2 regions of the Actinoallomurus rhizosphaericola genome follow, and region 1 is predicted to be linked to the other one. Evidence: predicted binding sites of a transcription regulator. Region 1 holds the regulator's gene; the other holds the start of a gene.
What was found. The regulator LexA, encoded in region 1, represses DNA repair genes until DNA is damaged. The targets are predictions, from matches to a motif close to TCGAACANNTGTTCGA.
Positions count from the first base shown of each region.

Region 1 (7,295 bases):
CTCCGCTGGCCGACGAGATCTGCGCGCCGGAGCAGCGCGCGGAGTTCGAGGCCTACCGTGACGCGGTCCGCCGCGAGACGGAGATCGAGCGGCTGGCCACCGACAAGGAGAAGACCGGCGTCTTCCTGGGCCGCTACGCGATCAACCCGGTGAACGGCGAGCGCATCCCCGTGTGGGCCTCCGACTACGTCCTGGCGGAGTACGGCCACGGCGCGATCATGGCGGTGCCCGCCCACGACCAGCGCGACCTGGACTTCGCCCGCAAGTTCGGCCTGCCGGTCCGCGTCGTCGTGCACACCGGCGAGGCGGACCCGGGCGAGACCGGGGTCGCCACGCCCGGCGAGGGCGAGCTGGTCAACTCCGGCCCGCTGGACGGCCTGACCAAGTCCGCCGCCATCCCCCGGATCGTGGAGATCCTGGAGGAGAAGGGCCTGGGCAAGGCCGCCGTCAACTACCGGCTGCGCGACTGGCTGATCTCCCGTCAGCGGTTCTGGGGCACGCCGATCCCGATCATCCACTGCGAGGCGTGCGGCGAGGTCCCGGTCCCCGACGACCAGCTGCCCGTGCGCCTGCCGGACGACCTGCGCGGCGCCGACCTGGCCCCGAAGGGCGTGTCGCCGCTGGCCGCCGCCGAGACCTGGGTGAACGTCCAGTGCCCCAAGTGCGGTGGTCCGGCCAAGCGCGACACCGACACGATGGACACCTTCGTCGACTCCTCCTGGTACTTCCTGCGGTACTGCTCGCCGGGGTACGAGGACGGCCCGTTCGACGCCGAGAAGGTGCGCCGGTGGATGCCGGCCGACCAGTACACCGGCGGTGTCGAGCACGCCATCCTGCACCTGCTGTACGCCCGGTTCTTCACCAAGGTGCTGTACGACATGGGCCTGGTGGACTTCACCGAGCCCTTCAAACGGCTGGTCAACCAGGGCCAGGTCATCCTGAACGGCTCGGCGATGTCCAAGTCGACCGGCAACCTGGTCGACCTGGGCGAGCAGATCGCCGAGTACGGCGTCGACGCCGTACGGCTGACGATGATCTTCTCGGGGCCGCCGGAGGACGACATCGACTGGGCCGACGTGTCCCCGTCGGGGTCGGTGAAGTTCCTGGCGCGGGCCTTCCGCGTGGCCGCCGACGTGACGTCCGCGCCCGACGCGGACCCGGCGACCGGCGACGTCGAGCTGCGCAAGGTGACGCACCGGACGATCGACGAGGTCACCCGGCTGGTCGAGGCGCACCGCTACAACGTGGCGATCGCGCGGATGATGGAGCTGACCTCCGCGGCGCGTAAGGCCATCGACGCGGGTGCGGGCGCCGGCGACCCGGCGGTCCGCGAGGCCGCCGAGACCCTGGCGGTCATGCTGTCGCTGGTCACTCCGTACACCGCCGAGGAGATGTGGGAGCGGCTGGGCCGTACGGCTCCGGTGGTCAAGGCGGGCTGGCCGGTCGCCGAGCCCGCACTGCTGGTGCAGGAGTCGGTGACCTGCGTGGTCCAGGTGGCGGGCAAGGTCCGCGACCGCCTGGAGGTGTCCCCGGACATCGCCGAGAGCGACCTGGAGCGCCTGGCGCTGGACTCCGAGAAGGTCCGGGCGGCCCTGGGCGACCGGGGCGTCCGTAAGGTCGTCGTCCGCGCCCCGAAGATCGTCAACATCGTGCCCGCCTGATCATGAGCATGGTGCCCGCCTGAACGGCGGACCGCTCCGGGCCGGTGCCGTGGCACCGGCCCGGAGCGGATCAGCCATACCGCGGGACCGCGGAATGATCGCGTCGTCGCCGGGGATCGCGGGCGGGGATCACATTTTGCGCAGGACCGCCACCACGCGCCCGAGAATGGTCGCGTCGTCGCCGGGGATCGGGTCGTACGCCGGGTTGTGCGGCATCAGCCAGACCTTGTCGTCGCGGCGCTTGAGCGTCTTCACGGTGGCCTCACCGTCGATCATCGCCGCGACGATGTCGCCGTTCTCCGCGACGGGCTGCTGGCGCACCACGACCCAGTCGCCGTCGGCGATGGCCGCCTCGATCATCGAGTCACCGGTGACGTTGAGCAGGAAGTGGGTGCCCTCGCCGACGAGCTGCCGCGGCAGCGCGAAGACGTCCTCCACGGCCTCCTCGGCGAGGATCGGACCACCCGCGGCGATGCGCCCGACAAGGGGGACGTACGCGGGGGCCGGCCGCGTGGGAGCCTCGTGGCCGTTGGTGACCTCGTAGGACTCGCCGTCGGTCTCGGCGGCGACCGCCGGAGATCCGGGCATGCGGACGACGACCGCGCGCGGCCGGTTCGGGTCGCGCAGCAGGAAGCCCTTGCGCTGCAGGGTCCGGAGCTGGTGGGACACGCTCGAGGTGCTGGTCAGGCCGACCGCCTCGCCGATCTCCCGCATCGACGGGGGATATCCGCGCCGCTGCACCGAGTCCCTGATCACTTCCAGCACCTTGCGCTGGCGGACCGTCAGGCCGCTCTCGTCGCCTGGGCCGTCCGGCATTTCCCGAACCTTGCTCATGGTGTCTCCGATGGATGTCTTCCCGGTGACGCGTCGCCGCCGGTATTCCGGTCCCGTAGTGGGACGTTATCGCTTCTGCGGTAAATGATCAAACAGGTGTTCGAAAAATGTGGAATTTTGCGGTCCGGGGTAAGTCGCGTTTAGTTCGCACACACGTTCGATGATAATTCCCGCGCCGGGTTCGCGGAAGGCGGGCCCCATTGTGCGCGCGTCCTTGTCGCCTCATCGTGATCGACGCCCTCGCGCGGCGGCCGCGAAGGGGGTGCCCGCCGACACGGCGCCGACACGCCCGTGGCAGGCTGAAGGGGTCCGGGACCGGGGCCCGCGCGGCCGTCTCCCGCATGTGACCGACCTCACCCCTGATGGCTGCAGGCGGCGTTTCCGCAGGTGATTAGGGTGTCCCGGGTCGATGCGACCGGTCGCCGCCTGCATCGGAGGGGGGCGACACGCCGACGGGGACGGCGGATCGCCACGTGAGCGGCCTCTTCTCGCCGGGTGCCCCATGCAGGTTGCGATGCACCCGGCCGGGCTCTACGGTTAACCCCAACATCTAGTAGTTACATAGATGTAGTTCACCATAGGTTGTGGTTACGAGGTGAGGTTCGCGCGGTTCGCGCGTGACCCGCTGTCAGGGGGAGGAGTCCGGAGCCGTGCACTGCCCGTTCTGCCGACACACCGACAGCAGGGTCATCGACAGCCGGACGACCGACGACGGGGCCGCCATCCGGCGGCGACGTTCGTGCCCGGAGTGCGGCCGCCGCTTCACCACCCAGGAGACGGTGCTCATGATGGTCGCCAAGCGCAGTGGCGTGACCGAGCCGTTCTCCCGGGACAAGATCATTGCCGGAGTGCGCCGGGCGTGTCAGGGCCGTCCCGTCAACGAGGACGCCCTCGCCATGCTCGGCCAGCGGGTCGAGGAGGCGATCCGGGCGACCGGGAACGCCGAGATCCCCTCGCACCAGATCGGGCTGGCGATCCTCGGCCCGCTCCGTGAACTCGACGAGGTCGCGTACCTGCGATTCGCCTCCGTCTACCGGGGGTTCGAGACGCTCGACGACTTCGCCAAGGAAATCGAATCGCTGCGCGCGGCGTCCGGCGGCGACGCCCGTTCCTAGGGCGGCGCCCGGACCGCGGGCTGTACGGGTAATCCTGGAAGTGGGCCTGGTGTGCCCGAGAAGGGGAATGTCATGACGGAGACGGTGAGCGGCTCAGCCCGGCGGGGCAAGGCGGGTCGCAAGGGCCTGAAGATGGAGCGCATCTTCACACGGCCGGGCGTCCACCCGTACGACGACGTCCGGTGGGAGCGGCGCGACGTCGTCATGACCAACTGGCGCGACGGGTCGGTGAACTTCGAGCAGAAGGGCGTCGAGTTCCCCGCCACCTGGTCCGTGAACGCGGTCAACATCGTCACCTCGAAGTACTTCCGCGGCGCCGTCGGCACGCCGCAGCGGGAGTCGAGCCTGAAGCAGCTGGTCGACCGGGTCGTCGGCGTCTACACCGAGACCGGCCGCAAGCACGGCTACTTCGCCTCCGAGGAGGACGCCGAGATCTTCGACCACGAGCTGAAGCACGCTCTGGTCAACCAGATCTTCAGCTTCAACTCGCCGGTCTGGTTCAACGTCGGCACCGCCTCTCCGCAGCAGGTCAGCGCCTGCTTCATCCTGTCCGTGGACGACACGATGGAGTCGATCCTGGACTGGTACAAGGAAGAGGGCGTGATCTTCAAGGGCGGCTCGGGCTCGGGGGTCAACCTGTCCCGCATCCGCTCCAGCAAGGAGCTGCTGTCCTCTGGCGGCACCGCGAGCGGGCCGGTGTCGTTCATGCGCGGCGCCGACGCCTCCGCGGGGACGATCAAGTCCGGCGGCGCGACCCGCCGGGCGGCGAAGATGGTCGTCCTCGACGTAGACCACCCGGACGTCGAGGAGTTCATCGAGACCAAGGCGCGCGAAGAGGACAAGATCCGCGCCCTGCGCGACGCCGGCTTCGACATGGACCTGGGCGGCAGGGACATCGTCAGCGTCCAGTACCAGAACGCCAACAACTCCGTCCGCGTCTCCGACGAGTTCATGCGCGCGGTGGAGTCCGGCGACTCCTTCGGCCTGCGCGCCCGCCGTACCGGCGAGGTCATCGGCAAGGTCGACGCCAAGGGCCTGTTCCGCAAGCTCGCCCAGGCGGCCTGGGAGTGCGCGGACCCGGGCATCCAGTACGACGACACGATCAACGACTGGCACACCAACCCCGAGACCGGGCGCATCACGGCGAGCAACCCGTGCTCGGAGTACATGAGCCTGGACAACTCGTCCTGCAACCTCGCCAGCATCAACCTGCTGAAGTTCCTGACCGACGACAACGCGTTCGACGTCGAGCGGTTCGTGCGGCTCAGCGAGCTGATCATCACCGCGATGGACATCTCCATCACATTCGCGGACTTCCCGACCGAGAAGATCGGCGAGACGACGCGCGCGTACCGCCAGCTCGGCATCGGCTACGCCAACCTCGGCGCGCTGCTGATGGCGACCGGCCACGCGTACGACTCCGAGGGCGGCCGCTCGATCGCCGCGGCGATCACCTCGCTGATGACCGGCGTGGCCTACCGCCGCTCCGCCGAGCTGGCCGGCGCCGTCGGCACGTACGACGGGTACGCCCGCAACGCGGAGGCGCACCAGCGCGTCATGCGCAAGCACGCGGTCGCCAACGACGAGATCCGCACGCTCGACGCGATGGACAAGGCCATCCACAGCGAGGCCACCCGGCAGTGGCGGCAGTGCCTCAAGGTCGGCGAGAAGAACGGCTACCGCAACGCCCAGGCGTCGCTGCTGGCGCCCACCGGCACGATCGGCCTCATGATGGACTGCGACACGACGGGCATCGAGCCCGACCTGGCGCTGGTCAAGTACAAGAAGCTGGTCGGCGGCGGCTCGATGCAGATCGTCAACAACACCGTCCCGCGCGCCCTGAAGAAGCTCGGCTACCAGCAGGAGCAGATCGAGGCGATCGTCGAGTACATCGCCGAGCACGGCCACGTCGTCGACGCGCCCGGCCTGCGCCAGGAGCACTACGAGGTCTTCGACTGCGCGATGGGCGAGCGGGCGATCAGCCCGATGGGCCACGTGCGGATGATGGCCGCGGTGCAGCCGTTCCTGTCCGGCGCGATCTCCAAGACCGTGAACATGCCGGAGCAGGCCACGGTCGAGGACGTCGAGAAGATCTACTTCGAGGGCTGGAAGCTCGGCCTCAAGGCCCTGGCGATCTACCGCGACAACTGCAAGGTCGGCCAGCCGCTGTCGGTGGCCAAGAAGAAGACCGAGGAGAAGGTCGAGGAGGCGCCGGCCCCGGCACCGGTGGTCGAGCGCGGCCCGGTGCGGACCCGCCTGCCCAAGCAGCGGACCGCGACCGTCACCCGGTTCTCCGTCGGCGGCGCCGAGGGCTACATGACCGCCTCCTGCTACCCGGACAACGGGCTCGGCGAGGTGTTCCTCAAGCTCGGCAAGCAGGGCTCCACGCTCGCCGGGGTCATGGACGCCTTCTCGATGGCGATCTCCATCAGCCTCCAGTACGGCGTGCCGCTGGAGACCTGGGTGGAGAAGTTCACCAACATGCGGTTCGAGCCGGCCGGCATGACCGACGACCCGGACATCCGGATGGCGACCTCGATGATGGACTACATCTTCCGTCGTCTCGCCCTCGACCACCTGCCGTACGAGACGCGCGCCGAGCTGGGGATCTTCTCCGCCGAGGAGCGCACGGCGCAGGCGGCGGGCCAGGACCCGGCCACGCTGCACGCCGAGGAGGACGTCGAGCGCGAGTCGCTGGCCCAGTCGGTGCCGGTCGAGCAGCCGAAGGCCAAGGAGGCGGAGCCGCTCGAGGCGGCGCACTCCTCGACCGAGCTGATCGAGAGCCACCAGGGCCGTACGGCGGACGCGCCGCTGTGCCTGACCTGCGGCACGAAGATGCGCCCGGCCGGCAGCTGCTACGTCTGCGAGGGCTGCGGCTCCACCAGCGGCTGCAGCTGAGAACGAGCGAACCTTCAACCGCTGAACGGCTCAGCCTGATCGGTTCCGGCTGAACCGCGAAAGGGGAACCGACCATGGTCGGTTCCCCTTTCGGCATGTCAGATTAAGATCAATTATGGCTTTGACGGTGGATGACGTCGACCGGTTCGAGCTGGCGAGGCCCCGTCTGGGGGCCATCGCCTACCGTCTCCTCGGCTCCGCACACGAGGCAGAGGACGTCGTGCAGGAGACGTTCTTGCGCTGGCAGGCCGCCGACGTCGACCGCGTCGAGGTCCCTGAGGCCTGGCTGACGAAGGTACTCACCAACCTGTGCCTCAACCAGCTCGCCTCCGCTCGGGCACGCCGCGAGACCTACGTGGGCCGATGGCTTCCCGAGCCGCTGCTCGCGGGGGACCCGATGATCGGCCCGGCCGACACCGCCGAGCAGCGCGAGTCGGTGTCCTACGCGGTCCTCACCCTCATGGAGCGCCTGTCCCCCAGCGAACGGGCCGTTTACGTGCTGCGGGAGGCCTTCGACTACCCGCACCGGGAGATCGCCGAGATCCTCGGCATCACCGAGGCCGCCAGCCAGCAGATCTTTCACCGTGCCAAGAAGCATGTCGCGTCAGGCAAGGCCCGCAGCGAAGTCGACGAGGCCGCCGCCCATCGGATCGTCGAGGAGTTCCTCGCGGCCGCCACCAGCGGCCGCACCGATGAGCTCGTACGCCTGCTCACCGAGGACGCCATCGCCATCGGCGATGGCGGAGGGAAGGTCCCGGCACGCACCAGGGCGTTCGAGGGAGCCGTC
Region 1 is NZ_JAMXMW010000003.1:590,013-597,307, reverse strand. It holds gene leuS (leucine--tRNA ligase) at 1-1,661, shown strand, start outside; gene lexA (transcriptional repressor LexA) at 1,791-2,495, opposite strand; gene nrdR (transcriptional regulator NrdR) at 3,146-3,610, shown strand; gene NE234_RS10410 (vitamin B12-dependent ribonucleotide reductase) at 3,683-6,508, shown strand; gene sigJ (RNA polymerase sigma factor SigJ) at 6,636-7,295, shown strand, end outside.

Region 2 (7,295 bases), on a different contig from region 1:
ACCCCTGGATGACGTACACGGTGGGGTAGCGGCGGTCCGGCTCGTCGTCGTACCCCGGCGGGACGTACACCCACAACGGCCGGCGGTGCGGATCCCCGAGGGGGTTGCCGCGCAGCAGTTCGCTGCTGAACTCGTGTTCGTCGATACGTCCGGCGAGGTCGGCCGACCAGGGCAGCATGCGGTCTCCTTCTGCGCGACTGCTGATGCCGCCGACCCTAACCCGTCCCACGGTGCTCTGGCCGCCTCACGGCCGCCGCCGGCCGTGAGGCCGCGGAAGCGGGACTCCGCGGCCGTGCCCGGGGCGGCGCCGGCTCAGTCGCCGGCTCGGTCGCCGGACGTGTCGCCGACGACGGCGACCTCGACGCAGTCGGCGTTGTTGGAGCTACGGCTGCTCTTCCGCCAGCCGACGTCGACGAGATCGGGGTGGCCACTCACGTGGATCATCTCCGTGGGTACGGGGAGGCGTCCTTGAACTCGTCCGCCGCCGCCGTGATGAACTCGGCCGACTCGTCGGGCGGCAGCGCGGCGGCCCGCAGATGGTCGAACCAGGTCGTGTGGCGCCGGACGTCCTTCTCCTTCTCGAGGAAGATGTTCCCGGCGGGGCAGTCGATGTAGACGACGTCCAGGTCCGTGGGGTCCGGAAAGCCGATGATCGTGAAGGCGCCGTCGACGCCGGGGTGGGCGCCGCGGGCGAACGGCAGCACCTGGATCGTGACGCCCGGCAGCTCGCCGACCTCGAGCAGCCGCATGAGCTGGGACCGCATCACGGTCACCCCGCCGATCGGCCGGCGCAGCACCGCCTCGTCGAGCACGGCCCACAGCTCGAGCGAGCCGGACTCGTGGAGCATGGCCTGGCGGCGCGTGCGCAGGGCGATGCGCCGGTCGACGTTCTCGGGCGTCTCGCCGGGCCGCCCGGCCTTGATCAACGCGCGGGCGTACTCCTCGGTCTGCAGCAGGCCGGGCACGAGGTGGGTCTGGAACGTCCGGATCGACGCGGCCGACGCCTCCAGGCCGATGTAGGTGTCCAGGCCCGCCGACGCGGACAGCACCGCCTCGTACTCGGTCCACCAGCCGCGCTGCTGGGCGTCCTTGGCGAGGCCGAGGAGCTGGTCGCGCTGCGAGCCCTCGGGCAGGCCGTACAGGTCGAGCATGTCGCGGACGTCGCGGATGCGCGCCACGGACTTGCCGGTCTCGATGCGGCTGACGCGGGACATGGAGCACTCGAGGTGTTTCGCGACGTCCTCGATCATGAGGCCGGCGGCCTCCCGGAGCCTGCGCAGTTCCATTCCCAGCCGGCGGCGGCGGACGGTGGGACTACGGCCATCGGACATGGGGCACCTCCATGGCGAGCGTCCTGCGCGTAATGCGAGGAGAATGGGGACCGATGGTGAGCGGTCGGTGCGGCCGAAACCTGCGGCCGGGCCGCGTCGGGGCCGTTGAACTGTGCACGGGTGATGCCGAATCCGTCTGATCTATTGGTCCGAAAATACTTGCACGTAAAACGGGGGCGGGACATCCTGACAGGGGAGGTCACTCACCGTTGCCATCTGGGCACCTTTTGCCACCATCGGATAGGCACCTTACCTGTTGAACGCCCTAGGGCGTACCCCTTCCTGCCGTAACGTCCAAAGCGTGAGAGGGGTGGCATCTCATGGCCGCCACTTCGGGATACGCGCTCGGGCCGCGGCGACGCCACCTGGAGGCGCTCGCCCGCGAAGTCGAGGCGCGCGGTCTTCAGGCGGTCCTGACCGAGGACCTGATGCTGCGCGTGGTGGACCCGCCCAGCGGGCACGGCGTCCTGGTGGTCGCCATGCCGATGTCCCGGATCCGATGGTCCTACCTGTGGGCCGGCGGCGGGCAGGCCGACGCCGACGACCCCGCCCGCGCCGCCGAGCTGATCGTGCGAACGCTCACCCGCTGAGCCTGACTCGGGGTGCTCGCCCCTGGGGTCGGGCCTCGGGTGCTCGGCCCACTGGGCCTGTGCCTCGGGGGCGCTCGCCGCTGGACCTCGGGCGCTCGCCCGCTCGCCCGCTGAGTCCGCGTCCGCGGCCGGGGCCCGCGGGTTCCGGATCCGCCGCTCTCGGGCCCGGGGTCACGTCAAGGGCTTGACGAACACCTTAGTCGAACGTATGTTCGAACTTGTCGCCTGCCTTCCCCCAGGCTCACTCCCTGTCACCGATCCGAGAGGCGGGCGGCCCGCGTGGGCGGAGCGAGCGATGGACGTGCGAGGCGTGCGGACGCGCCGGGCCGTGGGCGATGAGCCGTGTGTACGGCGATCCCGTCGAGGTCTGGCTCGCCGACGGCAGGCCGTCCCGGTTCGTCTGGCGTGGCCGGCTCTACACGGTGCTGCGGGTGCTGGACCGCTGGGTCACCACCCGCGACTGGTGGCACGAACGCCACCCGGAGGCCCCGGAGGGCGGCGAGCGGGAGTTCTGGCGCGTCGAGGCGACCCCGGACCGGACGGCCGGCGTGTACGAGCTGCGCCACGACCGGGCGACCGGCACGTGGATGCTGTCCCGCGCCTGGAACTGACGGACCGGTGGATGTCGCCCCGCGCCCGGGACTGACGGTCCGGTGGATGCCGTCCCGCGCCCGGGACTGAGGCGCCTGGTCAGGCCGGTACGAGGTCGCGGATCGCCTTCAGGGTCGGTTCGTCCTTGACCCCGGCGATGAGGAGCGTGGTCACCGGGGAGTCCCACCACAGCTGGAGCCGCTCCCTGACGCGGCCGATCGGGCCGAGCAGGGAGATCGAGTCGGCCAGGTCGTCCGGCACCGCACGGATCGCCTCGTCGCGCCGGTCCGCCAGGAACAGCTCCTGTACCCGCGCGGCCTCCTCGGCGTATCCGAGCCGCCCGATCAGGTCCAGGTGGAAGTTGTGGTCCCGCGCCCCCATGCCGCCGATGTAGAAGGCGAGCGGGACCTTGGCGAACTCCAGCGCGGTCGCCAGGTCGTCGGTGACGATCGTCGTCACGGTCGCGGCGATGTCGAACCCCTCGGGGCGGCCGGCCAGCGAGGCGCCGAAGACCGTCTCGATCCGCGTCGGGTCGACGAAGAGGGGCAGCCAGCCGTCGGCGATCTCGGCGGCCAGGGCGATGTTCTTCGGTCCCTCCGCGCCGAGGTACACCGGGATGTCCGGGCGCACCGGGTGGACGATCGACTTGAGCGGCTTGCCGAGGCCGGTCACGCGGCCCGGCGCGTACGCGGAGGCCGGCAACGGCAGCGGGTAGTGCGGGCCGGCGGAGGTCACCGGCTCCGCGCGCCGCCACACGTCCCGCAGGATCCGGACGTACTCGCGGGTGCGCTCCAGCGGGCGGGCGAACGGCACGCCGTACCAGCCCTCCACGACCTGGGGGCCGGACGCGCCGATGCCGAGGGTGAGCCGGCCGCCGGACAGCGCGTCGAGGGTCAGGGCGTGCATGGCGGTCGCGGCGGGCGTGCGGGCGGACATCTGGGCCACCGCCGTGCCCAGCCTGATGCGCGAGGTCCGCGCGGCGTACCAGGTGAGCGTGGTGAAGGCGTCCGAGCCGTACGCCTCGGCGGTGTAGACGTACTCATAGCCGAGCCGTTCGGCGGCCAGCACCGTCTCGGTCGCGTCCTCCGGATCCCGCTGCCAGTAGCCGACGTTGATGCCGAGCCTCATCCGCGCGCCTCCCAAAATAGAACAGGTTCTATTCAAGCAGATCACTTCTCTCCGGGCAGCGGCCGGCCGCTCCGCGATAACGTGCTCCCGCCGTGTTCCCGGCCGCTCCGCGACGGCGGGCACCCGCCGTGCACCCGGCGGGAGACCCCGCCGCCCGCGCGCCGGAGCACGGACGGGGGCCGTACCTGCGGTGTCGCGCGTCAGGCCGGATATGTCATGCTGTCCTCCGGCGGTACGCGGAGGAACCCGGTGCGAATCCGGGGCTGTCGCGCAACTGTGACCGGGAAGTCCTTCCCCAGAAGCAGGCCACGGCGTGAGCCGGAAGGCCGGGGACGGGTGGTGATCCGGGAGCCAGGAGACTCCGGCCGCCGAATGCCAGGCCACCTACGGGCGCGTTAACCCGAGGAAAGGACGACCACCGGGTGAACACCTATCCGTTCTCCGCCATCACCGGGATGGAGGACCTCAAGCTCGCCCTCCTGATCAACGCGGTCTCCCCGTCCGTCGGCGGGGTGCTGGTCCGCGGCGAGAAGGGCACCGCGAAATCCACCATCGTGCGGGCACTGGCCGGACTGCTGCCGGAGGTCACGGTGGTGACGGACTGCCGGTTCTCCTGCGACCCGGAGGCGCCCGACCCCCGGTGCCCCGACGGGCCGCACGGTGCGGACGACGCGCGGCGGGTGCGGCCCGCCCGGCTCGTGGAGCTGCCGATCGGCGCGGCAGAGGACCGCCTGACCGGCTCGCTCGACCTCGAACGCGCGCTCACCGAGGGCGTCCAGGCCTACCAGCCCGGTCTGCTGGCCGCCGCCCACCGCGGCGTGCTGTACGTCGACGAGGTCAACCTGCTGCACGACCACCTCGTCGACCTGCTCCTCGACGCGGCCGCGATGGGCCACTCCTATGTCGAGCGCGAGGGCGTCTCCGTCCGGCACGCCTCCCGGTTCCTGCTCGTCGGCACGATGAACCCCGAAGAGGGCGAACTCCGGCCGCAGCTCCTGGACCGCTTCGGCCTGACGGTCGAGGTGGCGGCCACCCGCGACCCGGAGGAGCGGGCGGAGGTCGTGCGCCGCAGGCTGGCGTACGAGGCCGATCCGGCGGCCTTCGCGTCCGGGTGGGCGCGCGCCGAGACGGAGCTGGCCTGGCGGATCGAACAGGCCCGCGCCCGGCTGCCCGAGGTCGTCCTGCCCGACGGCGCGCTGCGGCAGATCACGGCGGTGTGCGCGGCGTTCGAGGTGGACGGGCTGCGCGCCGACATCGTCATGGCACGCGCCGCGATGGCCCTCGCCGCCTGGCACGACCGTACGGTCGTCACTGCGGCCGACGTGCGCGTCGCCGCCCGTCTCGCCCTCCCGCACCGGCGCCGCCGCGACCCCTTCGACGCGCCGGGCCTCGACGAGGAAAAGCTCGAGGAGGTCCTGGAGGACACCGGCGGATACGAGGACGAACAGCCGCCCGCGCCGGATCCCGGGTTCGGCGAGGACACGGTGACCGACCTCGTCCCCGAGCAGGGCACCGGCCCGGACCCGCGGCCGGAGCGGGACCCGTCCCCGGACACGGACGAGGACACGGACCCTGAGGACCCCGACCCGGACCCCGACGACCCCGGTCCGGACGACGGCCCCGGCGGCGGTGGACCGGACGCTCCCGGCGACGAGCCCTCCGGCCCGCAGGAGGGGGCGCTCGTCGACATCGAGCAGGCCCTGTCCGGCGAGGGCCGCGGCGGTCGCGAGCGGGAGGCGTCCCCGGAGCCCGCGCCCGCCGACGCGCTGTACCGGCCGCGGGTCTTCACCGTGCCCGGTCTCGGCGAGGGCGCGCCGGGCCGCCGCTCGCGGGCCCGCACCCCGTACGGCCGGACGACCGGCGCGCGGCCGGGCACGCGGTCGGTACACCTGACCGCGACGCTGCTCGCCGCGGCCCCGCACCAGCGCGCCCGCGGCCGCTCCGGTCCCGGCCTCGTCATCCGCTCCGGCGACCTGCGCGAACGGGTCCGGGAGGGCCGCGAGGGCAACCTGGTGCTGTTCGTCGTCGACGCCAGCGGCTCCATGGCCGCGCGGCAGCGGATGCGCGCCGTCAAGGGCGCCGTGCTCAGCCTCCTCATGGACGCCTACCAGCGCCGCGACAAGGTCGGACTGATCACCTTCCGGGGGACGTCCGCCGAGCTGGCGCTGCCGCCGACCTCCTCCGTCGAGGCCGGCGCGCGGCGCCTCGAGACGCTGCCGACCGGCGGCCGCACCCCCCTCGCCGCCGGCCTGCTCCGCGCCGCCGACGTGCTGCGCGCCGAACGCCTGCGCGACCCCGCCCGCCGCGCCCTGCTCGTCCTGGTGACCGACGGGCGGGCCACCCACGGCTCCCCGGCCGACGCGCTGCGCGCCGCCGACCTGCTGCGCGGCGTCACCTCCGTCGTCGTCGACTGCGAACGCGGCCCGGTGCGCCTCGGGCTCGCGGGCGGGATCGCCGCCCGCCTCGGCGCCGAGGCCGTGCGCCTTGAGGAGTTGGCCGCCGACGCCCTCACCGGCGTCGTCCACGACCGCCGGGCCGCGGCGTGACCCGCCGCGCCGCCGCCATCCCCCTGACCGGCCCCGCCGCCGTTCCCGTGACCCCGCCCCGCCACCGCCGCCGGAAGGACTGACATGCCGCAGGGAAAGCCGTCCCAGGTGCCCGACGACGGGCTGACCACCCGGCAGCGCCGCAACCGCCCTCTCGTGGTCGTCCACACGGGTCCGGGCAAGGGCAAGTCGACCGCCGCCTTCGGCCTGGCCCTGCGCGGCTGGAACCAGGGCTGGCCGATCGGCGTGTTCCAGTTCGTCAAGTCCGCCAAATGGCGCATCGGCGAGGAGCGGGCGCTGCGGGTGCTCGGCGAGTCCGGCGAGGGCGGCCCGGTCGCCTGGCACAAGATGGGCGAGGGCTGGTCGTGGATCCAGCGGCCCGGCACGGAGGAGGACCACGCGGCGGACGCCCGCGAGGGCTGGGAGCAGATCAAGCGCGACCTCGCCGCCGAGACCTACACGCTGTACGTGCTGGACGAGTTCACCTATCCGATGAAGTGGGGCTGGGTGGACGTCGAGGACGTGATCGCGACACTGCGGGACCGCCCGGGGTACCAGCACGTCGTCATCACCGGCCGCGACGCCGATCCGCGGCTGGTGGAGTTCGCCGACCTCGTCACCGAGATGGGCAAGGTCAAGCACCCCATGGACGCGGGCCAGAAGGGCCAGAAGGGCATCGAGTGGTGACGCGTTCCCTGCCGAGGCGGGCGGTCCGGTGAGGATGCCGCGGATCGTCGTCGCCGCCCCCGCCTCCGGGAGCGGCAAGACGACGGTGGCCACCGGCCTGATGGCCGCGCTGACCGCGCGCGGGCTCGACGTCTCCCCGCACAAGGTCGGGCCGGACTACATCGACCCGGGCTACCACGCGCTCGCCGCCGGGCGGCCGGGCCGCAACCTCGACCCCTGGCTGACGTCGGAGGACCTCGTCGCGCCGCTGTTCCTGCACGGCGCGCGGGACGCGGACGTCGCCGTGGTCGAGGGCGTCATGGGGCTGTTCGACGGCGCGGAGGCCGCCGGGGGCGGGTTCGCCTCCACGGCGCACGTCGCGCGGCTGCTGGACGCGCCGGTCGTGCTGGTCGTGGACGCCTCCTCGGCGGGCCGCTCGATCG
Region 2 is NZ_JAMXMW010000031.1:72,685-79,979, reverse strand. It holds gene NE234_RS41725 (alpha/beta hydrolase) at 1-178, opposite strand, end outside; gene NE234_RS41720 (DUF397 domain-containing protein) at 313-444, opposite strand; gene NE234_RS41715 (helix-turn-helix domain-containing protein) at 441-1,331, opposite strand; gene NE234_RS41710 (hypothetical protein) at 1,652-1,921, shown strand; gene NE234_RS41705 (DUF6504 family protein) at 2,257-2,532, shown strand; gene NE234_RS41700 (LLM class F420-dependent oxidoreductase) at 2,612-3,640, opposite strand; cobalamin riboswitch at 3,854-4,024, shown strand; gene NE234_RS41695 (putative cobaltochelatase) at 4,063-6,186, shown strand; gene cobO (cob(I)yrinic acid a,c-diamide adenosyltransferase) at 6,271-6,873, shown strand; gene NE234_RS41685 (cobyrinate a,c-diamide synthase) at 6,908-7,295, shown strand, end outside.
Region 2: a site for LexA is predicted at 2,122-2,137, ahead of NE234_RS41705 (DUF6504 family protein). Genes of this name have one in related genera too.